4 regions of the Paenibacillus sanfengchensis genome follow, and region 1 is predicted to be linked to each of the others. Evidence: predicted binding sites of a transcription regulator. Region 1 holds the regulator's gene; each other region holds the start of a gene.
What was found. Region 1 encodes Rex, which represses fermentation and respiration genes when NADH is low (regulators of the CRP and FNR family bind a similar motif). Its sites were predicted from a motif close to TTGTGAAATATTTCACAA; they were not measured.
Positions count from the first base shown of each region.

Region 2: the regulator Rex is predicted to act here: its motif matches at 3,424-3,441, upstream of pflB (formate C-acetyltransferase).
Region 3: the regulator Rex is predicted to act here: its motif matches at 2,299-2,316, upstream of V4U84_RS05770 (phosphoketolase family protein).
Region 4: the regulator Rex is predicted to act here: its motif matches at 3,493-3,510, upstream of V4U84_RS21730 (flavocytochrome c).

Region 1 is NZ_JBAGJC010000004.1:153,617-159,530, forward strand. Features, by position in the region: gene V4U84_RS09950 (tetratricopeptide repeat protein) at 109-741, shown strand; gene dinG (ATP-dependent DNA helicase DinG) at 922-3,780, shown strand; gene V4U84_RS09960 (redox-sensing transcriptional repressor Rex) at 3,816-4,478, shown strand; gene V4U84_RS09965 (amidohydrolase) at 4,456-5,754, shown strand; gene V4U84_RS09970 (cell wall elongation regulator TseB-like domain-containing protein) at 5,806-5,914, shown strand, end outside.
Region 2 is NZ_JBAGJC010000005.1:15,789-21,702, reverse strand. Features, by position in the region: gene V4U84_RS11975 (Crp/Fnr family transcriptional regulator) at 1-207, opposite strand, end outside; gene adhE (bifunctional acetaldehyde-CoA/alcohol dehydrogenase) at 644-3,259, shown strand; gene pflB (formate C-acetyltransferase) at 3,514-5,784, shown strand; gene pflA (pyruvate formate-lyase-activating protein) at 5,853-5,914, shown strand, end outside.
Region 3 is NZ_JBAGJC010000002.1:539,555-545,468, forward strand. Features, by position in the region: gene V4U84_RS05770 (phosphoketolase family protein) at 1-2,267, opposite strand, end outside; gene V4U84_RS05775 (GntR family transcriptional regulator) at 2,896-3,621, opposite strand; gene V4U84_RS05780 (SMI1/KNR4 family protein) at 3,726-4,709, opposite strand; gene V4U84_RS05785 (elongation factor G) at 5,116-5,914, opposite strand, start outside.
Region 4 is NZ_JBAGJC010000013.1:103,314-109,227, forward strand. Features, by position in the region: gene V4U84_RS21715 (glycoside hydrolase family 3 protein) at 1-1,028, opposite strand, end outside; gene V4U84_RS21720 (LysR family transcriptional regulator) at 1,222-2,103, opposite strand; gene glf (UDP-galactopyranose mutase) at 2,282-3,385, shown strand; gene V4U84_RS21730 (flavocytochrome c) at 3,613-5,160, shown strand; gene V4U84_RS21735 (aldo/keto reductase) at 5,247-5,914, opposite strand, start outside.

The sequences.
Region 1 (5,914 bases):
GCTCTTCAAGCCGCAAGCAATTAATCCCTTCGGGAATGAAATGTCCGCCTTCAACAAAAAATGAACGTAAGGCTCGCACTGACTTCATTTTGTTAGGGGTGAATGGTGATGATGTTTCAGCACATGTTTGCGGAAATGAATGAGATGTTGGATGAGGTTATTCAGTTCTATCCAATAGCCCATGGCACCCAGAAACAGGATTTGGCAAAGAAATGGCATTTGCTTCAGCAGATGAGCGATGGAATTATCGAAGAGTGGCTGAGCTTTGAAGAGAAGATGGGCTTGTTGCGCCAGAGTTCTGCAGGCCCCCAAGGCGATTTTGCCGCTAAGCTGCCCGAAATGGATTGCGATGCGTTTGTCAAAGGACAGGGGTATTACAAACTGATGATGTTTCCGCAGGCGCTTACCCACTTTAAACAGGCATTGGAACAGTTTCCGGAAAGCCCCTCGGCGCGAACGTATTTGGCAATGTGCCATCTGCATATGGAGGAAACCGATGAGGCGATTCCGCACTTTTGGCGGGTGCTGGAAGGGACGGAGAATAAACGGCTAAGGTCGATTATTTACAACGCCCTGGGCTGCATCGAGGCGCAAAGAGGCGGCCGCGCCAAGGCCAAGGAGTATTTTACCCTGGCGCACTATCATGATCCTTCGTTGGCCGAGCCGCTTTCGAACTTGGAAGCCTGCATGCGAAGCACCGGAAAGCTGAAGTACGGGAATGAACTGACCTCCCTCCTTTAAAATGAACTTATCTTGATTTAGCGTAATTTGATGTACTCGGAAGAAACGGTGTGTCCCGGGATCGCGGGAGACATCGTTTTTTTCTGGAAGGAGGCCTCCCGTCCGCTTCACGCAATTTTCAAATCGGATCACTTCTGTTATGCTGTAAAAGAGACTGGAACGAAAGGGACTTAGGAATCAATGAAATATGCCGTACTCGATTTTGAAACGACAGGAAACCAGTCCTCTGATGAAATTATTCAAGTAGGGCTTGCCATTATAGATGAAGAACAGAATATTTCCCAAGTGTATCGTTCCTTTGTCAAACCGGGAATCCCGATTCCGCCGTTTATTACGAACCTGACGGGAATTACGGAAGAGGATGTCAAGGATGCGCCGGAACTGGATGAAGTGATGGTGGACCTGGTTCCGCTCTTGAACGATGCCGTACTCGTCGGCCATAACGTAGCCTTTGATTTCAATTATTTGCAGAGCGCGCTCGATAAGACAGGGTATTTGCCCTTTACCGGGCGGATTCTCGATACGATGGATTTCTTGAAAATCTTCTTTCCTTCGCTGACAACCTATCAACTGGGGATGGTCGCTGTCGAGTTCGGCGTAGAGCATGAACGCCCCCATCAGGCCGACAGCGACGCTTTGGCCACAGCACTGATCTTCCTGAAGTGTCTGGAGGAGCTGGAAGGGCTGCCGCTTCTGGTGGTTCAGCGTTTGGCCGACCTGTTCGCCGGCGAGGATAGCGACCTCGGCTGGTTCTTCGACGCCATGCTTCAGGAGAGAGAGCGGGAAGGAGAGCCGAGCCCGGACGGTTTTGTGTATTACCGCCAGTTTGCGCTCCAGGTTGAGGACTGGATGGATATCGAGCCGGCCAGGAATGGCCTTTCCGACAATCCGCTCAAGGACGTCTCGTTCGAGCAGTTTATGGATCAGGTGCGGGAGCGTCTCAAGACGATATTGCCGGAATACGAGGAGCGCGAAGCGCAGAATATGATGCTGTCCGAAGTCGGCAAAGCGTTTGCCGAGGACAAGCACTTGTTGATCGAAGCGGGGACCGGAACGGGAAAATCGCTCGGATATCTTTTGCCGGCCATCTATCATAGTGTCAAACAGGACGATAAGGTGATGGTCAGCACGCATACGATCAATTTGCAGGAGCAGCTTAGGGAAAGGGATGTCCCCTTGCTTACTGATGCGGTTCCGTTTCCGTTTCGGGCCGCCGTATTCAAAGGGCGGCAGCACTATTTGTGTTTGCGCAAATTTGAACATAAAATTAATAGAAGAGACTTTGCCTCACCTAAGGAAGAGGTAATCACCGCCGCCCAGATGATTGTGTGGCTGGCGCACACGGAAACGGGCGACGACGAGGAATTGAACCTCGGAAACCGCGGCGGGGACTTCTGGGAGACGGTGGCGAGCGAGTCCGATTCCTGCCTCGGCCGCTCTTGTCCTTGGTTCCGCAAGTGCTACTACCACAGAGCGAAGCATGAAGCCGGCGTAGCGGACGTGGTCATCACCAATCATTCCAAGCTGTTTACCGATATTCAGGCCGGACACCAGCTGCTGCCCGGGTACGAGCGCCTGGTGATCGATGAGGCCCATCATTTGGAGGAAGTCGCCGGGAAACACCTAGGGCTCCAAATGAAATATTTCACCGTTGTCCATACGCTCACCCGGCTGTTCAAGGACAGCAAGACAGGCCAATTTCCGAATCTGCGCGTGATGCTGGATCAGTCGGGGAGCGAAAAATCGGCCGAGTGGTGCTCCGTCATCGACGGGCTGTATCCGACACTGGTCGATGTGAAGGAAATCTGGGATCGGCTGGCGGACCAGATGTTCGGCTTAATGCCGGAACGCAGCGACGCGGCGCCCGGGGATCCGGGGCAATTTGTGCTGCGCCTGCTGCCCCAGAAGAAACCGAAGCAGTGGGAGGCCCTGTCTGCGCTGGAGAACCAGATCTATACCGCTCTGGGCGACGTGATCCGCAAAGGGGAAAGGCTGATCGGCGAGTTAAAAGACGATGAGCACGACTACGGCTATGACAGCCTGATCACCGATATCGGCGGGCTGCTGAAAGATCTCGCCACCGAGCGGGAAGCGCTTCGCTTTTTTATCAAGCTTGAAGACTTAAGCACGGTCTACTGGATCGAGAGCAATGGCAATTACCGCAGCAAATCGCTGCAAATCTTTGCGGTGCCGATCGATGTGAGCACCCAATTGAAGGAATTTTTCTTCAACAAGAAGAAAAGTGTAGTGATGACTTCGGCGACCCTCTCGGTCGACAAGTCCTTCCAGTACATGATCGATCAATTGGGGCTGACCGAAGCGGCGGAGCAGGAGCGGCTCAACACCTCTATGCTTCCGTCCCCGTTTAATTACCGGGAACAGGCCTTACTTGTCATTCCGCGGGATTTCCCGAGCGTGAAAGGCAGTGTCGGAGACGACCATTTTGTCTCTACGCTCGTTCGGTCCTTGGCCGATACGGCGATCGCCACCCACGGGAGAATGCTGGTCCTGTTCACGTCATACCGGATGCTGCGGCAGGTGTATGATCCGCTGAAGGAGCTGCTTGCCGGACAGGGGATCACCGTAATCGGGCAGGGGATGGACAGCGGAAGCCGAACGAAGCTGACCCGCCGGTTTCAAGGACAGCAAGCCTCAGTTCTGCTTGGCACGAGCAGTTTCTGGGAAGGCGTTGACATTCCCGGCGAGGCCTTGACGAGCCTGGCAATCGTTCGCCTGCCGTTCCAGCCTCCGAACCATCCGCTGGTGGAGGCGAAAAGCGAGAGGCTGCAGCAAGAGAAGAAGAACCCGTTCATGAAACTGTCCGTTCCCCAAGCCGTTATCCGCTTTAAACAGGGTTTCGGCAGACTGGTCCGGTCCTCGCAGGACCGCGGGATCGTGGTGGTTTATGATACTCGGATCTTGGAATCCTATTACGGTAAATACTTCTTGTATTCTTTGCCCGGACCGAAAATGGAGCATATGCCGTTGGAGCAGATGGTGCCTCGAATTTCGGAATGGTTAAACGCCGGGGAATCGTAAGTGTTCCTCAAATCGTGTAAGTAGGGGGAAATTTGATGAAATCGGAAAAAATTTCGGATGCAGTGGTTCGCCGCCTGCCGGTGTACCTGCGCTTTCTCAATGAACTCAGCCGCCGGGAGGTGCCTACGGTCTCTTCGCAGGAACTTGGGCAGAAGCTGGATTTGAATCCGGCGCAAATCCGTAAAGACCTGGCTTACTTCGGAGATTTCGGGCGCAAGGGAATCGGCTACGACGTAACGTATCTGATCGAGAAAATTCGCCAAATTCTGAACCTGGATCAGCAAATTAATGTAGCTTTGATCGGGGCCGGTAATCTTGGCCACGCGTTGTCCAATTATAACGCGTATGTGAAAGATAATATGAAAATTGTAGCGGTCTTTGACGCATCCCCCCACAAAATCGGGACGCAGATCAACCATATTACGATTCAGCCGATCGAGGAGCTGGTGGATACGGTGCGGAGCAGCAACATCCGCATCGGGATCATCACCGTACCCGATGTGGAAGCGCAGCGGGTTGCCGATCAATTGGTGGCTGCGGGAATCGGAGCGATTTTGAATTTTGCGCCAACCATCCTTAAGGTGCCTTCGGAAGTGCGCGTGCATGCGGCGGATTTCACAACCGATTTGATGAGTTTGGCTTATTATCTGGATGGCGGAAAGGAACATACGGAACATGACGCGAAAATGGCTGATTAAAGACGGTACCTTCGCGGTGCCGGATCAGAAAACCCCGATCATCCGGGGCTATATGCTGGTCGAAGGAGACCGGATCACATACGTCGGAACGGAGCGCCCGCAAGGCGTGGAAGGGGCCGAAACGTTTGACGGCAAGGGGCTGTTGTTTCTCCCCGGGTTGATCAATACGCATGGTCATGCGGCGATGTCGCTCTTGCGCGGCTATGGAGACGACATGGTGCTTCAGGAGTGGCTGCAGGAGAAAATGTGGCCGATGGAAGCGAAGTTTACCGGCGAGGATGTATATTGGGGAACGGCCTTGTCCGTGCTGGAGATGCTAAAGGGCGGAACGACCACCTTTTTGGATATGTACGACCATATGGAACAGGTAGCTTCCGTCGTGGATCAATCGGGAATCCGCGCCGTATTGACTCGCGGCGTAATCGGGCTCTGTCCTCCTGAGGTGCAGCAAAGCAAGCTGAACGAAGCGGTGAGCTTTGCGCGCGATTGGCACGGCAAGGCGGACGGACGAATCACCACCATGATTTCGCCGCACTCTCCATATACTTGCCCTCCGGATTACATTGAGAAAATTGTACAGGCGGCACATGAGCTGGATTTGCCGATGCACACGCACATGTCGGAGACGAGAGCCGAGGTGGAGCAAAATGTAGCCGATTACGGCGTCCGCCCGGTTCAGCACCTGCTGAATCTCGGGATGTTCAATCGGCCGACGCTGCTGGCCCACGCCGTCCATCTGACGGACGAGGAGATCGGCGTTTTGGCGGAGCACCGGGTAACGGTATCCCACAACCCGGGGAGCAACCTGAAGCTGGCCAGCGGCGTAGCCCGCGTGCCCGAGTTGCTCAGGGCGGGCGTTACCGTATCGCTGGGAACGGATGGACCCGCCAGCAACAATAACCTCGACATGTTTGAGGAGATTCGCCTGGCGGCGCTGATTCATAAAGGCGTGTCGGGAGACCCGACGGCGGTCCCGGCGGGAGAGGCGCTTCGCATGGGTACGGAATACGGGGCGAAGGCGCTGTTCCTTGAGGATACGGGCCGGCTCGCCGCCGGTATGAAGGCGGATTTTATCGCCCTGAATACGGAACAGGCGCATTTTCTGCCCCGCACGGACTATATTTCCCATATCGTATATTCGGCGGGACCGAAAGATGTGGAGCATGTTTGGGTAAACGGCAAGCAAGTGGTTAAGCATGGCGCTTGCCTGACGCTTGATGAGGAAAAAGTACGTTTTGAAGCCCAAGCTGCGTTCGAGCGCCTTCTCGGCCGATAAGACGATCTACTGTATGTTGAAACTACGCCGATCGGGGAAAGGAAGAGAAGGTTGAGGAACAGAACCAAGTGGATCCTGCTCTCCCTTCTGATGTTGGGGCTCGTCCTCATCGGGCTTCACCGCTTCTATCTTTTTGTACAGCAGGATCTACGGCAGGGGG
Region 2 (5,914 bases), on a different contig from region 1:
CTCTTTGCCTTCGTCGGTGGATTTAGTCAATTTGATCCGGCCACGCTTAACATAGAACAGTTTATCGGAAAAGTCGCCCTCCCAGAAAAGATGGGTTCCTTCGGGATACGTCTTATCTTTCATCGTAACAAGTAGCCGGTTAAAGTTTTGCTCCGTAAAGCAGCTAGTATTGCCGCGGGGTTGTGTGGCGCTCACCATTTCACTCATTTTAATTTCCCCTTTGCACTCCTAAATTTATCTGAAAATTTAAATTAATTATATAACGTTTCTTCGTATTTGAGTGGCCTGTAAAGACTGAAAAAGTGTCGAAATTTCAACATTGTGACTATTTTCACTTTTTGAAGTTGATTTATTTCACTAACCATGTGATTCATGATACATTGAAATGCCGGCAACCAAGACGGAGAATAAACCCGTGATGTAAGGAAGATATGAAAACGAATTGTGAAAAAACAAACACCAAGATGAAATAAAAGCAATTGTTTTAAACTACGTGAAAAAATTCACTATACAAACTTAAGCGGATGTGGTATGCTTTAACCATCAAGAGAAGCGCAAGGCTTCACAAGGATAAACCAGAAAGTGAAATTATTCACAATATATAAAAGGTTTATCCATAACCCCACTTAGGAGGATGAGAGAAATGGCCGTTAAGAATGATGCGACGACGAAAGCAGCCCCAGACGCACAGCAGTACACCCAAACTTTGATCGACAAGGCAAAGAAAGCATCCGAAGCGTTCATGAGCATGGATCAAGAGCAAATTGACAAAATCGTACAAGCGATGGCCTTGGCCGGACTCGACAAGCATATGTATCTGGCGAAGATGGCCGTTGAGGAGACCGGACGCGGCGTTTATGAAGACAAGATCATCAAGAACATGTTCGCGACCGAATACATTTACCACAGCATCAAATACGACAAAACGGTAGGTGTTATTGAAGACAACCAATTCGACAGCTTCCAGAAAATCGCCGAACCGGTGGGCATCATCATGGGGATTACTCCGGTAACGAACCCAACGTCCACCACGATTTTCAAATCGTTGATCGCCATCAAGACACGTAACCCGATCATCTTCGGCTTCCATCCATCCGCTCAGAAGTGTAGCGCGGAAGCGGCGAAGATCTTGCTCGAGGCCGCAATCAAGCACGGAGCTCCGGCCGATTGTATTCAATGGATCGAGAACCCTTCGATGGATCGTACGAACGCGTTGATGAATCATCCTGATGTGGCCTGCATCTTGGCTACAGGCGGTTCGGCGATGGTGAAGGCCGCATACAGCTGCGGGAAACCGGCTCTCGGCGTAGGTCCTGGTAACGTGCCTTGCTTCATTGAGAAGAGCGCAAACCTGGATCAAGCGGTGAATGACCTGATTCTGTCGAAAACGTTCGACAATGGCATGATTTGCGCATCCGAGCAAGCGGTTATTATAGAAGAACCGATTTTTGACCAAGTGAAGAAGAAAATGATTGCCAATGGCTGCTATTTCGTAAATAAAGACGAAGCCGCCAAATTGACCGCCGGTGCGATCATCGCCGAGAAGTGTGCGGTCAATCCTAGCATCGTAGGTCAATCGGCCGTTAAAATTGCAGAAATGTGCGGCATCGATGTACCGGCCGGAACCAAAGTTCTCGTAGCCGAAATCGAGGGCGTAGGTCCTAAATTCCCGTTGTCCGCAGAGAAACTGAGCCCGGTACTCGCTTGCTATAAAGTAAAAAACGCCGAGCAAGGGATCGAACGCGCGCTGGAAGTCGTTCAATTCGGCGGCATGGGACACTCGTCGGTCATTCATTCAAATAATGAAGAAATTATTCAGAAGTTCTCCGACCGCATGCCAACCTGCCGGATCCTGGTGAACCAGCCATCATCGCAAGGCGGTATCGGCGACATTTACAATACGAACCTGCCGTCGCTGACGCTGGGCTGCGGATCGTATGGTCGCAACTCGACATCGTCGAACGTAACGGCTGTAAATCTGATCAACGTGAAAAGGGTGAATCATCGTACCGTGAATATGCAATGGTTCAAAGTACCGAGCAAGATTTACTTCGAGAAAAACTCGACCCAATATCTTGCCAAAATGCCGGACATTTCCCGCGTCCTGATCGTAACCGACCCAATGATGGTGAAACTGGGCTATGTGGAAAGAGTGGAACATTACCTGCGTCAACGCCAAACGCCTGTAGCTATCGAAGTATTCTCGGATGTAGAGCCGGATCCATCCACAACGACAGTACAGCGCGGTACCGAACTCATGGAGAAATTCCAGCCGGACTGCATTATCGCTCTCGGTGGCGGCTCGCCAATGGATGCCGCGAAAGGCATGTGGCTGTTCTATGAATATCCGGACACCGATTTCCATAACCTGAAGCAAAAATTTATGGATATCCGCAAACGGATTTACAAATATCCGCGTCTTGGCCAAAAAGCTAAATTCGTAGCGATCCCTACGACTTCGGGTACCGGTTCGGAAGTAACCTCGTTCGCGGTTATCACCGATAAAATCAACGGCAACACCAAATATCCTTTGGCCGACTACGAGCTGACACCGGATGTAGCGATCATCGACCCGGAATTCGTGTACAGCTTGCCGAAAACCGCGGTGGCCGATACAGGGATGGACGTATTGACGCACGCGATTGAAGCTTATGTATCGGTTATGGCTAACGACTATACGGACGGTCTCGCGATCAAAGCGGTTCAACTGGTGTTCCAATACCTTGAGAAATCGGCTTTGACCGGCGATAAACTGGCTCGCGAGAAAATGCACAACGCTTCGACGCTGGCAGGTATGGCCTTCGCGAATGCGTTCCTTGGGATCAACCACAGCTTGGCTCATAAATGGGGCGGACAGTACCACACCGCACATGGCCGGACCAATGCGATCCTGATGCCGCATGTCATCCGCTACAATGCCAAGAAACCTACCAAATTCGCGGCATGGCCGAAATATACCAACTTCGTTGCCGACGAACGCTATGCAGAAATCGCCCGCATTCTGGGATTGCCGGCCCGCACAACGGAAGAAGGCGTGAAGAGCTTGATCAAAGCCATTCGCGATCTGAACAGAAAACTGGGCATTCCGGAAACTTTCCAAGAGCTTGGCTTCGATCCGAAAGACTTCGAATCGCGCGTTGACTATTTGGCGGATCGCGCTTTCGAAGACCAATGTACTACGGCCAATCCGAAGCTTCCGCTCGTTAGCGAACTTGCCGAAGTATACCGCGATGCTTTCTATGGAAGATTTGAAGAATAAGTGAACAATGGGCTGTGAAAACGTGACAAATATCACTTGATGTGATATTTGTCACAATCTTTCTATAGGGATTGTTATATCATAAAAATATAAATGATCCCTAGTACGTTGGTAAGTTCAGAGGAGATCATCAACAACGGATCAAGGACTTATCGGTGTCTAAAATGTGAAAATTATCACAAATTTTAGGGATCATGAGGCGCGGCATTATCCTTCAACGCCGCGTACTTCAAATATATATGGAGGGATTACAGATGTCGGTGATTGAGAGAGAAGTACAAAACACGCAAGAAGTTCAAACGGCTTGGAGAGGCTTTAAGAAAGGCAAATGGATGAAGGAAGTGAATACACGCGACTTCATCGACACGAATATTAAACCTTATGAAGGAGATGAGTCCTTCCTGAAAGGCGCCACAGCCAATACAAAGGCGCTGTGGGATATTATTTCCGATTTGTCCAAGAAAGAAAGAGAAGCGGGCGGCGTTCTTGATGTTGATGTTCATAAACCATCGACGATCATCTCCCACGCACCCGGCTATCTGGACAAAGAGAAGGAACAAATCGTAGGCGTACAGGGGGATGCTCCTTTCCAACGCACGATTCATCCTTTTGGCGGTATTAACATGGTAATCAATTCTTGCAAGGCATATGGTTTCGACCTGCCTGGCGAGATTGTAGATATGTTCACCTCAATTCGCAAAACACATAACCAAGGTGTATTTGATGCTTATACATCCGATATGAGAGCTGCCCGTAAAGCGGGGATTATTACCGGGCTTCCGGATGCTTACGGCCGCGGCCGGATCATTGGGGACTACCGCCGTGTTGCCCTTTACGGGATTAACTTCTTGATTAAACAAAAACAAAAAGAACTGAAGGATCTCGAGGTCGACGTGATTGATGAAGACGTAATTCGTCTTCGCGAGGAACTGTCCGAGCAAATCCGCGCTTTGGGTGAATTGAAACAACTTGGCGAAATGTACGGCTTCGATATTTCCAGACCGGCGGAAAATGCGAAGGAAGCCTTCCAATGGTTGTACTTCGGATACTTGGCAGCTGTCAAAGAACAAGACGGCGCCGCGATGTCCCTGGGCCGTGTATCTTCTTTCCTTGATGCTTATATTGAACGCGACCTGGCCGAAGGCACACTTACCGAGGAAACTGCACAAGAGCTAGTCGACCATTTCGTAATGAAGCTTCGGATCGTTAAATTCCTCCGTACTCCGGAATACAATGAGCTGTTCAGTGGTGACCCAACCTGGGTAACCGAATCGATCGGCGGGACAGCAGTAAACGGTACGACAAGAGTAACCAAGAACAGCTTCCGTTTCCTGCATACATTGTACAATCTGGGACCTGCGCCAGAACCAAACTTGACGGTTCTTTGGTCCGAGAAGCTGCCTGAAGGCTTTAAGAAATATTGCGCCAAGGTTTCTATCGAAACCAGCTCGATCCAGTATGAAAACGATGATTTGATGCGCCCGATCTACGGTGACGATTATGGCATCGCCTGCTGCGTATCCGCAATGGAAATCGGGAAACAAATGCAGTTCTTCGGTGCCCGCGCCAACTTGGCAAAAGCGTTGCTGTACGCCATCAATGGCGGTAAAGACGAGAAATCCGGAGCACAAGTTGCCCCTGAATTCCCGGCCATCACTTCCGAATATCTGGAATACGATGAAGTCATGAAACGCTTCAAACCGATGATGGAATGGCTTGCGAAGCTCTATGTAAATACGCTTAACGTCATTCACTACATGCATGACAAATACTGCTATGAACGCATTGAAATGGCACTGCATGACCGCGATATTCTTCGTACGATGGCTTGCGGTATCGCCGGGCTGTCGGTAGCGGCCGACTCGCTTAGCGCAATTAAATACGCCAAAGTAAAACCGATCCGCAACGAACAAGGCGTTGCCGTTGACTTTGCAATCGAAGGCGACTTCCCTTGCTACGGCAACAACGACGACCGCGTGGACCAAATCGCCGTCGGCCTTGTAGAATCGTTTATGGGTATGATTCGCAAACATAAAACTTACCGTAATGCGATGCCGACACAATCGGTCTTGACGATTACCTCGAACGTAGTTTACGGTAAGAAAACAGGCTCCACGCCGGACGGACGCAAAGCGGGAGAACCTTTTGCACCGGGGGCCAACCCGATGCACGGCCGGGATAAGAAGGGCGCGCTTGCCTCGCTCAGCTCCGTAGCCAAACTTCCGTACGAACACAGCTTGGATGGGATTTCCAACACCTTCTCGATCGTGCCTAAGGCGCTGGGTAAGGAGTCGGATGGCCGCAAGTCCAATCTGGTATCGATGATGGACGGTTATTTCGGCAGCAAGGCTCACCACTTGAACGTAAACGTGTTTGACCGTGAACAGCTCATGGACGCTATGGAGCATCCTGAGAACTATCCGCAATTGACGATCCGCGTTTCGGGTTATGCTGTAAACTTCATTAAGTTGACCCGTGAGCAACAACTCGATGTTATCAACCGGACGTTCCACGGTTCCATGTAAGCAGAGGAATATAGTAGAGATAGCAGCTTGGACAAACGGCAGCTTAAACCTAGAAGGAGTGACGAAATATGCTTAAAGGTCGTATACATTCATTGGAAACTTTCGGAACGGTGGATGGCCCGGGTATTCG
Region 3 (5,914 bases), on a different contig from region 1:
TGGCCGGCGTCCGGCAGATTCAGCACGGCTTCCTTCACCAGGTCGAAGCGGTCCATTTGGTTCAGCACGCGCATATCGAACGGGGTTGTAATGTCGCCGTTTTCGCGGTAGCCGTGCACATGCAGGTTATGGTTGCGGCGTTCAAAGAACAGGTCTTTGATCAAGCCTTCATAGCCGTGGAAGGCGAAGACGACCGGTTTATCCTGCGTAAAATAGCGGTCGAATTCGTCGTCGGACAAGCCGCGCGGGTCCAGCTTTTGGCTTCTGAGCTTCAGCAGGTCGACCACGTTGATGTAGCGGATTTTCAGCTCCGGCAGCTTCTCATGCAGAATCGAGATCGCCGCCAGGCTTTCGATCGTCGGCTCGGTGCCGGCGGAAGCGAAGACGATATCCGGCTCCCCGCCTTGATCCGTGCTGGCCCAGTCGATTACCTTCAAGCCTTTCTCCACCAGCTCCTGCGCCTCTTCCGCCGTGAACCATTGCGGACGCGGGTGCTTGGACGAGACGATCAGGTTGATCTTCTGGCGGTCGTTCAGCACCGTGTCGAACACGGCCAGCAACGTATTGGCGTCCGCCGGCAAATACTCCCGGATAAATTCCGGCTTCTTGTCGGCCAGATGGCCCAGCAAGCCCGGATCCTGGTGCGTGTAGCCGTTATGGTCCTGCTGGAACACCGTCGACGTGGCCACGACGTTGAGCGAAGGAATGTCCGCGCGCCAGCCTTGATCGGTCGCCTTGCGCAGCCATTTGAAATGCTGGGTCAGCATCGAATCGACCACCCGCAGGAACGCTTCATAGCTGGCGAAGAACCCGTGGCGGCCCGTCAGGACGTAACCTTCGAGCAGGCCTTCCGCCTGGTGCTCGGACAGTTGGGAATCGATAACGCGGCCGTAAGGCGCCAGGAACTCGTCGTTCGGTTCTTTGATGGCGTCCAGCCATTGGCGTTTGGTGACCTCAAACACCGGGCCCAACCGGTTCGACATCGTTTCATCGGGCCCGAAGATGCGGAAGTTCCGGTTCTCCTCGTTGATCCGCACCACCTCGGCGATGTATTTGCCCAGCACGGCCATATCCTGCGCAATTACTTTGCCCGGAACGGAGTTATCCAGCGCATAGTTGCGGAAATCCGGCAAGCGCAAGTCTTTCACGAGTTTGCCGGCATCGGTGACCGGATTTTTGCCCATCCGCCGTTCGCCCTTCGGCAGGATTTCGGCGATCTCGGCTTTCAAGCCCCCGTTTGCGTCGAACAACTCTTCGGGACGGTAGCTGTTCATCCATTCCAGCAAAGCCGGAGCATGCTGCATGTTCTTTTGATCCGCCGGAATCGGAACCTGGTGGGCCCGGAAGGAGTTTTCGTTCGGCACGCCGGCCCATTCCTTCGGCCCCGTCCAACCTTTAGGGCTGCGGAACACAAGCATCGGCCAGGCCGGACGGGTCGGATCGTTGTTTTTGCGCGCATGACTCTGAATGCTATGAATCCGCTCAATGATCACGTCCAGCACGAGAGCCATTTCCTTATGCATCCGCGTGGGGTCTTCGCCTTCGACAAAATAAGGCTCCCAACCCATCCCTTTAAAATAGGCCGTAATCTCCTCTTTCGATTGACGGGAAAGGATCGTAGGGTTGCTGATTTTGAAGCCGTTCAGATGCAGAATCGGCAGCACCGCACCATCCGTAATCGGATTGATGAACCGGTTGGAGAACCACGAAGCGGCCAGAGGTCCGGTTTCCGCCTCGCCATCGCCCACCACGACCGCGGAAATCAAATCCGGGTTATCCAAAATCGCGCCGACGCCGTGGGAAAGCGAATACCCCAGTTCGCCGCCTTCATGGATCGATCCCGGCGTCTCCGGAGCCGCATGGGAGGCTACGCCGCCCGGGAACGAAAATTGCTTGTACAGCTTTTTCAAGCCGGGGATATCCTGCGTGATTTCGGGGTAAATTTCCGTATAGCTGCCGTCAAGGTACGAATTGGACACCATAACCTGGCCCCCATGGCCCGGGCCTTCGATGTAGAACATGTTGAGATCGTACTTCGTGATGATCCGGTTTAAGTGCGCATAAATAAAGTTCTGCCCGGGAATGGTCCCCCAGTGCCCGATCGGTTTAATCTTCACGTCCGAAGCTTTCAAAGGTTCCCTTAACAGCGGATTATCCTTCAAATACAGTTGACCGACGGAAATAAAGTTCGCGGCGCGCCAATAAGCGTCCAGCTTCTCCAAATACGTTTTCGACGAGTAGTCCAGTTGTGCGATGGGTACTCCCATGTCATTCACTCCTATCTCTTTGTTCGTTCGTTTGTGAAACATTTCACCTATGTATCTATCATAACGACTTTTTTGAAAAATGATACGGTCCAATTTTGTGAAAAGATGAACATAATATGAATTTTGGTTGAACCAAAGCCAATCATAACCACCCGTGTGAACGGGTGGTTTGCTCTAAGTCTATAAGCCCTTATTACCGGCTCGCGTCTAAAGGCGTTAGCTTTCACTTCGTTCAAGCTACTATGCCGTTGCCGCTTTTGCCTACCCCTGAAGGGGTGCGATTATTACTAGTACCCGTCAGACAACCTTGATAACATAGAATTCCTGCATATGTGCATGTTTTTTCTTGTTCGGGGACCAAAATTTCAAAATTCCTGCAAATCTGCAGGAATTTTCGACGAAACCGGCTCGTTTCTCTAAAATCGCTAGAAATTCCTGCAGATTTGCATCTTTTTTCGCATCCCCTCGGGAATCGGCCTAAATACCTGCAGATTTGCATCTTTTTGGAGTTGGAAGCTTGGAAGCACACTAGGCACCTCTTTGTATGTGACATATCACTTCGACTAGCCATTAGCCACCGTTTCCTTTCGTTATACAAAAAAATAAGACCGAAACCAAAGTTTCAGTCTTATCGTTGCACCGATACAAACGTATTGAATTTCATATATTTGTAGTGGAAGCGCATATGGGAAAATTCAAACGGCGTGCCGTTGTCGAGGAAAAAGACCCCTTCCATGATGCCGACGGGTTCGTGTTCCCTCAAGTTCAGCAGTTCCCGATCTTCCGGCTGGGAAGGCTCCGCAAAAATCGACAGAAAGGACTTGGTTACGGCCATATTGTGCGCTTCTTCCAAGTAGTTGAAGATCGAGCCTTCGATAATCGTCTGGTTCAAATTTTGCACGATTTTGATCGGGATGTAGCCTGTCTCAATCATAAACGGCTCCTCATCGAACAGGCGCAGGCGCACGATTTTGTATACAAAATCGTGCGGTTCCAGAAACAAATCGCGCTGCAGCTCCTCCGTCGGGGAGATCACCTCGAAGCTCAGCACTTTGACTTTCGGCTTTTTTCCGTCCATCTGAAAATTGTCCGTCACGCCCAGATTCGAACCCTCGTAATTAAAGATCGATTCGTTCTTGAGATACAGCGGATTGATGAAGGTCCCGGAGCCGCGCTTCTTAAAAATAATCCCGTCGCTCTCCATCTTCGCCAGCGCCCGTTTCACGGAGCTGCGGCTCACCCGGTACGTCTCGCTAAGGCTCCGCTCGTCCGGCAATCTCAGGTCCGGGTACCGACCCGCGTGGATGTTCTTTTTCAGGTCATCGATAATTTGTTTATAGATTAATGGTGGCATGCCGACCTCCTTTTCAAAGGTTACTTATTTAGCTCCGGTCAGGAAGGAAAACAACCCGCCCGAATCGGGGCGGGCTTGCTACCCCCTATTATATTTTAGCTTTCTTACGCCTGCTCCGCATTCGCCAAGCCGCGGATAAAGGTTTCGAAGTCGGGGGCGAGCCGGGTGATGCGGTTGTTCTCTTTTTTGTCCACATGGACCACTTCGGGCTCGCGGTCATTTCCCGATTCCCGGTAATCCAGCATCACCACTTCATACGCGGAAGGGCAGTCACAAATGACAACCCCGATTTCGGGATATCCCCCTTGCTCGATCAGCGTCCGGCTGCCCGCTTCGCCGCACAACGAGTGCTTCTTCGTCCGGCCGATACCCAGAATTCCCGCGATTTCGACCGTTTCCCTGCCCGCGCCCGATTCGGACGGGTCCACCGGGAAAAACCGCTGGCGGGGAACGCCTCCGTTATGCTGTTTCATCATTTGCACGTAGTAGGCCGGCAGGCGGAAGACCAGCTCTTCCTCCACGGAAGCCACCAAATCGTCCGTCGGCGGCTCGGACACATACTTCTCCAGCGCCTCCGCGCTGTCATCCCAAAAGTCCGCCATGCCGGTACCGGCAGCGGCCAGTCCGGCGGCCGGTTTGGCCGCCTTGCCAGGCTTGCGCTCCTCGCCTCCGTCAGGCATCGCCGCCGCAGATTCCTCCGCTGGTACCTCCGCAGACTCCTCGGCCGACGCGTCCTCGGCCAGCCTGTCCCGGATCCAGCCGAGGAATTCCTGCGTGTCCTCATCGCCGGGGTCCAGCCGGTCCGCGCCTTCAAAAGCGCGCAAAGCCTCTTCGTACCGCTCCAAATAGTAGTAGGCCAGTCCGATCCGATAATGCCACAGCGGGTCTTCTTGCCCCTCTTCCGCCACCGTCAGGAACTGGTCCACCGCCTCTTCATACCGCTCGAGGTTGTTCAGCGCCCGGCCCAGATGACTGACCAGGGTGTAGTCCCGTTCCTCCGCCGGTACCTCCATAATGGCATCGACAATCTTCTCGAACTCGTCCTCTTCGTGCCACGCCTCCAATTGGGCGATCAACTCTTCTCTCATTCCCGTTGCCTCCGTTCTATTTTTTAAAGTAAACAGCCATACATATAGGTTAAACTAAAGATACATCGTCACATCCACCATTGTAGATATAGAACGCCGCCGTTGGAGCACACACTCAACTGCTATATTAACTGGAAAACCTCCCGTTAATATACCGCCCTTAACCCTTATATCCGATTTAGCTGGAAAATCTCCATCTATTTCGAGATCCATTTGCCGATATACGCAATTTCAGGCGAATTACCGGGAGGTTTTCCATCTAATGCACCTCTGCAGCCGTTTAGGCGCCAAATTAACGTGAGGAATTCCCGTTAAATTCAATCAAACCATTGGCGTTGAGCAAGAGTGTGATAAGAACACTTCCCGTCGATGTCTTTTGTGCTAATCAATAGCTCAGTCTTTATGGCTAATTCTCGTCGTCCAAATCCTTTTTCCATTGATCCATATCATAAATGATTTTGAACCTGTTCACAGGATCGGCATTTTCCTCGAGAAGAGCGTATCCCCCTATTTTCATAGAGAGTTCCATTATTTGCGGGTGATGATGCAATTCCTCCAAATGATCCATTATGGCGGATAGTCTGGACCTCATGGTCAGTTTGCAGACATCCCCTTCCTTACGGAGGCTTACATGTTCTCCCGCGTTCAACCAGGGATTTTCCTCAAAGTAAGCCCTGCTGCAGGTCAAACCCAGCTCCATAACCGGCTCGATGATTTGCCAGTCCGCTTTCTTCAAAGCCGTCCCAATCGACCCGCGGGCTCCTGTAACATAATAGTAATCACGGTAAAAACACATCCGGCAATGCATCTTCGTGACCTCGATCCCGCAGTCCGCCACCGGATATCCCATGGTCACCCCCTCGGATAGAAACTTTGTGGAGTAAAGCTCCAGCGATCTTAGGAACAGCCGGGATCCGAGTTCCAGTCCCTCCTCATCATCCTTATGGCAGCAGTAACTTACGATCTCTTGATCGGGAACATGAAGTTCAAAATCATACCCCGCCCCAAGCTTCCGCGGTTTCAACTCGACCTCCACGCTCGCGTACAAGTCATTTAGGCTGGTCACTCTCGACGCGCCGCCGTTTAGCTTCTTATGTATGTCATCGGTGGATTCCCTGTAGATTATACAGGTATTCTTGAGGCTTAATTCCACGCCCTGTTCCTTCATAAAATCATGGATCCGCCGGAGATGCAAATAATCATTT
Region 4 (5,914 bases), on a different contig from region 1:
TTCACCACGCCCGCCAGGATGCGGCCCACACTGTTATTCCCCGTTGCGCCGGGACCGCCGATCAGGATCGCCGCATCAATGCCTTCTTTCTCCAGGAAGCCCAGTTCCATCGCATTGCTGGAGTTGATGACCACAACCACCTTCTTGAAGTTGCGGGACGTGACCATATCGATCATTTTCTCTTCCGCTTCCGACAGCTTCAGATAGTGACGATCCTTCGAGCCGCCGTACTCCGAGGTTTCAAACGGAAGGTCGCCGCCTTCTCCGCCGGAACGGGACAATACAATCAGCGCCACATCGGAGAATTCCTCCGCCTTCTTCAGCAAATCCTCGCTAAACTCGCCGGTGGCCGGCTCACTTAAGGTGTAGTCGCCGCCATCCAGATTAAAGTTGTCCTGTTTCTTCTTCTCCGGCGCATGCGTGTTATAGAAGTCCGTCAATTCACTGTTGATTTTAAAGCCCGCGTTCTCCAATCCCTGCTGGATGCTGACATTCGCGCTTTCATCACCCGAGCCGGATCCGCTTCCTCCGTATACCATTCGGACGGACGCCTGGCCAAAAACGTTTACATTTTTCTCACTGGCGTTATTCTGGTCGAGTGGAAGGACATTCCCCTTATTTTCCAGCAGGACGATCCCTTCATCCTCGATTTGTTCGACAACAGCTTTCGATTCCGCCGTTACTTTGGCTTTCTTATCTTCATCGATCTTGACTTTGGTCAAATACTGGTTAATGACGACCTGATAGTGACCGATGCCTACGTTAAGGGCAATGACGATAACGAGCCCCAAACTGAGACACGCCAGCCAAAACCTCCGCCAGCCTTTTTTCTCGGCCTGATTTCTTCTTGCCCAAACAAAACCGAATGCGGCGATGAGCACCGCAAGAATGGTGACCGCTACGAGCAGAATTTTCAGCGTTTCCGCGATCGGTACCATTGAAACGGTTACAACAGTACCGATCAGCAGCGCCAAAAAGACAACCGCCCATACCCCGAATGATTTTTTGTTTCTACCAGACTTACTCACTTTGTTCCCCCTCCTATGTAAGACGCACATTTCCCGGCACAATCATGTTCGATCGTTCCCGTTGTATGTGCTTTCATGACTGCAAATTAAGGGTACCGTATAACTTTTGAAATAACTATCAACCAATCGTTAGGGGGAGGTAACTTTTAGTTTAGTATGCAAAAAAGCCGTTTTGATGGCCCCCTCCGGCCCATCAAAACGACTTACATTTCTCTTTCACATAGTTTTGAAACAACGCGACCGCCTTGGATTGGACCCCTCTTTTTCTGTAGACCAGATAGATATCCTGCGGGATCTTTTCCTTCAGCCTGATCCATTTTAAGTTGTCATTCCGAAGCGATTCCTCAACAAAATCGATGGAAACCGCCACAGCTCCGTATTGTTCGCACAGCCGGTGGGCGGAAATCAAATTGCCGAATTCATGGACGACCTTAGGCGTAAATCCATATTCCAGGCATTTTTCGATAAACCCGCTTTCTTTCCCCTGACCCGCTGATTTCGTAACTAATTCTTCGTTAGCCAGCTCGAGGATCGAGATCTCATTCTGCCGGGCGAGCGGGTGTTCTTTGGAGACGACGACAACCACTTCGCCGCCGGCGAGCCGCTCGAACTCACATTCCTCCACTTCCGCTGTCCCGATGACCAGGCCGACATCCACTTCCTCCTCGAACATTTTGGAGATCGGATAATCATCCGGGTATTCCTTCAGTTTAATCTGGATATCCGGATGGTCTTTCGAGAATCGATACAATAGGTCGACCGGGAGCACGGAGGTGATCGAGTAGGTGATCAGAACGTTCAACAAACCTTTGCGGCCGCTGATAATGCTGATTTCTTTTTTGATATCTTCAATCAGGTAATGGATATGCTTGGCCCGGGCATGCAGCAATTCGCCCGCCTGGGTGGCCTCCATCCCCCGAGGGCCTCTGTAAAACAATTCAGCTTCCAGTTCCAGCTCCAATTGCCGGATCGTTTTGCTGATTCCCTGCGGTGTTATGTACAGGTCCTTCGCGGCCGCGGTAACGCTCTTCTTCTCATAGACTTTAATGAAATATTCCAGTGCCTCTGTATTCATGCTGGTTGAACCCCCTGATTCCATACCCTCCGAACCTGCGAACCGGATGGTATGGTTTAGTATAACATATTGGAAGGTTGGGGTGGTTTGTAGTTGATCGCGTTCGTTTTATGCTAAGATGTGAATGTGTTTCTGGATGCCGGCACAGACAATCACGAAAAATAAGGAGTTTCCCACCATGTACGATTACTTAATTGTCGGTGCAGGCTTGTTCGGCGCCGTATTTGCTTATGAAGCGGGATTGAGAGGCAAAACCTGCCTGGTCATCGATAAAAGAGACCATATCGGCGGAAATGTCTATACGGAGGAAATCGAGGGGATTCAGGTTCACAAATATGGAGCCCATATTTTTCATACGAACAGCAAAACCATTTGGGATTATGTGAATCGCTTCGCGGAATTCAACCGTTATACCAATTCTCCGATCGCCAATTACAAAGGGGAAATCTATAATCTTCCCTTTAATATGAATACCTTCAACAAACTGTGGGGAACAGCTACTCCGGAGGAAGCCCAGCGAAAAATTGATGAGCAGCGAAAAGCGGCTGGGATTACGGAGCCCCAAAATTTGGAGGAACAAGCGATTTCTTTGGTCGGAACCGATATTTACGAGAAACTCATTAAGGGTTACACGGAAAAACAATGGGGAAGATCCGCAAAAGAACTGCCCGCGTTTATCATCAAGCGTCTGCCCGTCCGGTTCACGTATGACAATAACTACTTTAACGACCGCTATCAAGGCATTCCGGTCGGCGGTTATCGGGCCATCATCGAGAAGATGCTTGCGGGAGCGGACATCGAGCTGAATGTCGATTTTTTTGCCGTCAGAAGCGAGCTTGAACAGCGGGCCAGAAAAGTCGTTTATACCGGTATGATTGACCAGTACTACAACCACCGATACGGTGTACTCGAATATCGAAGCTTGCAGTTTGAAACGAAAGTGCTGGATACAGCCAACTTCCAGGGAAATGCCGTGGTTAACTATACGGACCGGGAAACGCCTTGCACCCGCATTATCGAGCACAAGCATTTTGAATTCGGCACGCAGGATAGAACGGTCATTACGGAGGAATATCCGACGGAGTGGAAGCCCGGTGATGAGCCGTATTATCCGATCAACAACGAGAAGAACAATGAAATCTACCAACAATACAAAGCGCTAGCCGAGGAGGAACGGAATGTCATTTTCGGCGGACGGTTAGCCACGTACAAGTACTATGATATGCATCAAATCATCGGAGCTGCTTTGGCGGCGGTCGATCGGGAGTTTGAAGAAAGCTAGGCCCGTCGGTAACAGAAGCGGGGCTTATTACTTAAAAAGCAAGACTCGCCAGGCCCTACGCTTGGCGCGGTCTTGCTTTTTTCTTGCACAGACAAACTTCACAACGGTTGTGAAATACTTCACAATAAATAAGATAAACCAGTGGTATAGTGAAAACGGTGAATTCGGAGAGCCGGATGCTCCCGGGTAGCCTAAATAACTAGAGATATTAAAGTGGAGGGTTCAACATGAAAAGGAAAGCATCAGCATCGCTCATCCTCATCCTCTCGCTTATGCTCGTGATCGCGGGTTGCGGCGGCGGAAACCAGAATCAAAAGGAGAGCCAAAACCAAGGTGGCGCGCAAAAGGAAGCCACCGCACAGGAAACGCAGAAGGCGGAAGCCGTTTCGGGCGCATCCGAGAAAAGCTACACCCCATTCGACCAACTGAAGGACAGCTACGATATCATCATCGTCGGGGCGGGCGGAGCCGGAATGTCGGCCGCGCTGGAGGCTAAAGCCAGCGGCATGAACCCGGTGATCTTTGAAAAAATGCCGGTAGCCGGCGGGAATACAACGAAATCCTCGTCAGGCATGAACGCATCGCAAACCAAGTTCCAAAAAGAGCAGGGCATTGAGGACAGCAATGATCTGTTTTACGAGGAAACTTTAAAAGGCGGCCACGGCACCAACGACAAAGAAATGCTCCGCTTCTTCGTGGATCATTCCGCGGAAGCGATCGATTGGCTGGACTCTATCGGAATCCGCTTGAACAATCTTACGATTACGGGCGGCATGAACGAAAAACGCACGCACCGTCCGGAAGACGGCTCCGCGGTAGGCCAATACCTCGTCAGCGGTTTGGTGAAAAATGTGCAAGAGCAAGGCATTCCGCTCTTTGTGAACGCCGATGTCAAGGAGATTACCCAGCAGGACGGAAAGGTGAACGGCGTCAAAGTTCTTTTTAACCAAGCGGACGAGAAAACCATTACCGCAAAAGCCGTAGTGGTGACTACCGGCGGATTCGGCGCCAACATGGACATGATCTCCAAAGTCAGACCCGATTTGAAAGGATATGTAACGACGAACCAAATCGGCAGCACCGGGGACGGCATTCAAATGATTGAAAAATTGGGCGGAACCACGGTCGATATGGATCAAATCCAGGTTCACCCGACGGTACAACAGGAAAAATCCTATCTGATCGGGGAAGCGGTTCGCGGGGAAGGCGCGATCCTCGTCTCCAGCGAAGGCAAACGGTTCACCAACGAACTGGATACCCGCGATAAAGTGACCGCCGCCATCAACGGGCTTACTGAAAAATCAGCTTATCTTGTCTTCGATTCCGGCGTTAAATCCCGCGCCAAAGCGATCGCACAGTACGAAAAAATGGGCTTTGTTATCCAGGGAGATACCGTGGAAGCCCTGGCCAAAGCCATGAATGTTCCGGCCGATCAGCTGCAAAAAACGCTGGATACCTGGAACAGCGCCGTGAAGAATAAAAAGGATGCCGAATTCGGCAGAACGACCGGGATGGACAATGATTTGTCCGGCGCACCATACTACGCCATCAAAATCGCTCCCGGCATTCACTACACGATGGGCGGCGTGAAAATCAACACGAATACGGAAGTATTGAATAAAGAAGGCAAAGCGATCCCGGGCCTTTTCGCCGCGGGCGAAGTGACCGGCGGCCTGCACGGCCAAAACCGGATCGGCGGCAACTCCGTGGCCGAGATCATCATTTTTGGCCGCCAAGCCGGCATTAAATCGGCGGAGTTTGTGAAGGGGAAGTAAGAAAACAAGAACAAACGATGCAACAAAACAAAACGCTTGGGCCGGGTAGGCCCAAGCGTTTATCGTTTTTGATTTGTTATTTCAAGTCAAGGCAAGCCTACACCTCGAGAACTAACGTATAAGGTGTACCATTCATCACGGCTTAATACGATGTTTTCGGCTTCCGCACACGCCCGAATTCGGGAGGGGTTGGTTGTCCCGATGACCGGTTGGATGGCGGCGGGGTGTTTCATCAGCCATGCAAGCACGATCGCTTCCGGCGAAGTTTGCTTCTCTTCCGCCAGCCGTTTCACCAGCAAAGCCGTTTTCTTTACATTTTCGTCTTCATTCTCCAGGCTGGCTCCTGAGTATAAGCCTTTGGCCAATGACCCCCAAGCTTGAAGCTGAATGTTTTCCAACTGGCAGTATTCGAGCGTGCCCTCGGGAAAAATATTGCCCTTCGCCGCGTCTTGATTCACATGGATGCCGGTTTCAAGCCAACCGATTTTGTGCAAGCTCAATTCCAATTGGTTGACCACCAGTTTTTCACTGCAATGGGCTTGCAATAAACGAATTTGCCCGGCGCTCATATTGGAAACGCCAAAATAGCGGACTTTTCCCGACGCTTTGAGCTGATGAAAGGCCTCCCCTACTTCCCGCGCGTCCATGAGCGCGTCCGGTCGATGCAAGAGCAGAATATCCAGGTAGTCAATCCCCAGTCTGGAAAGAATCCCGTCCACACTCTCCAAAATGTAGGCCTTGGAAAAATCATAAC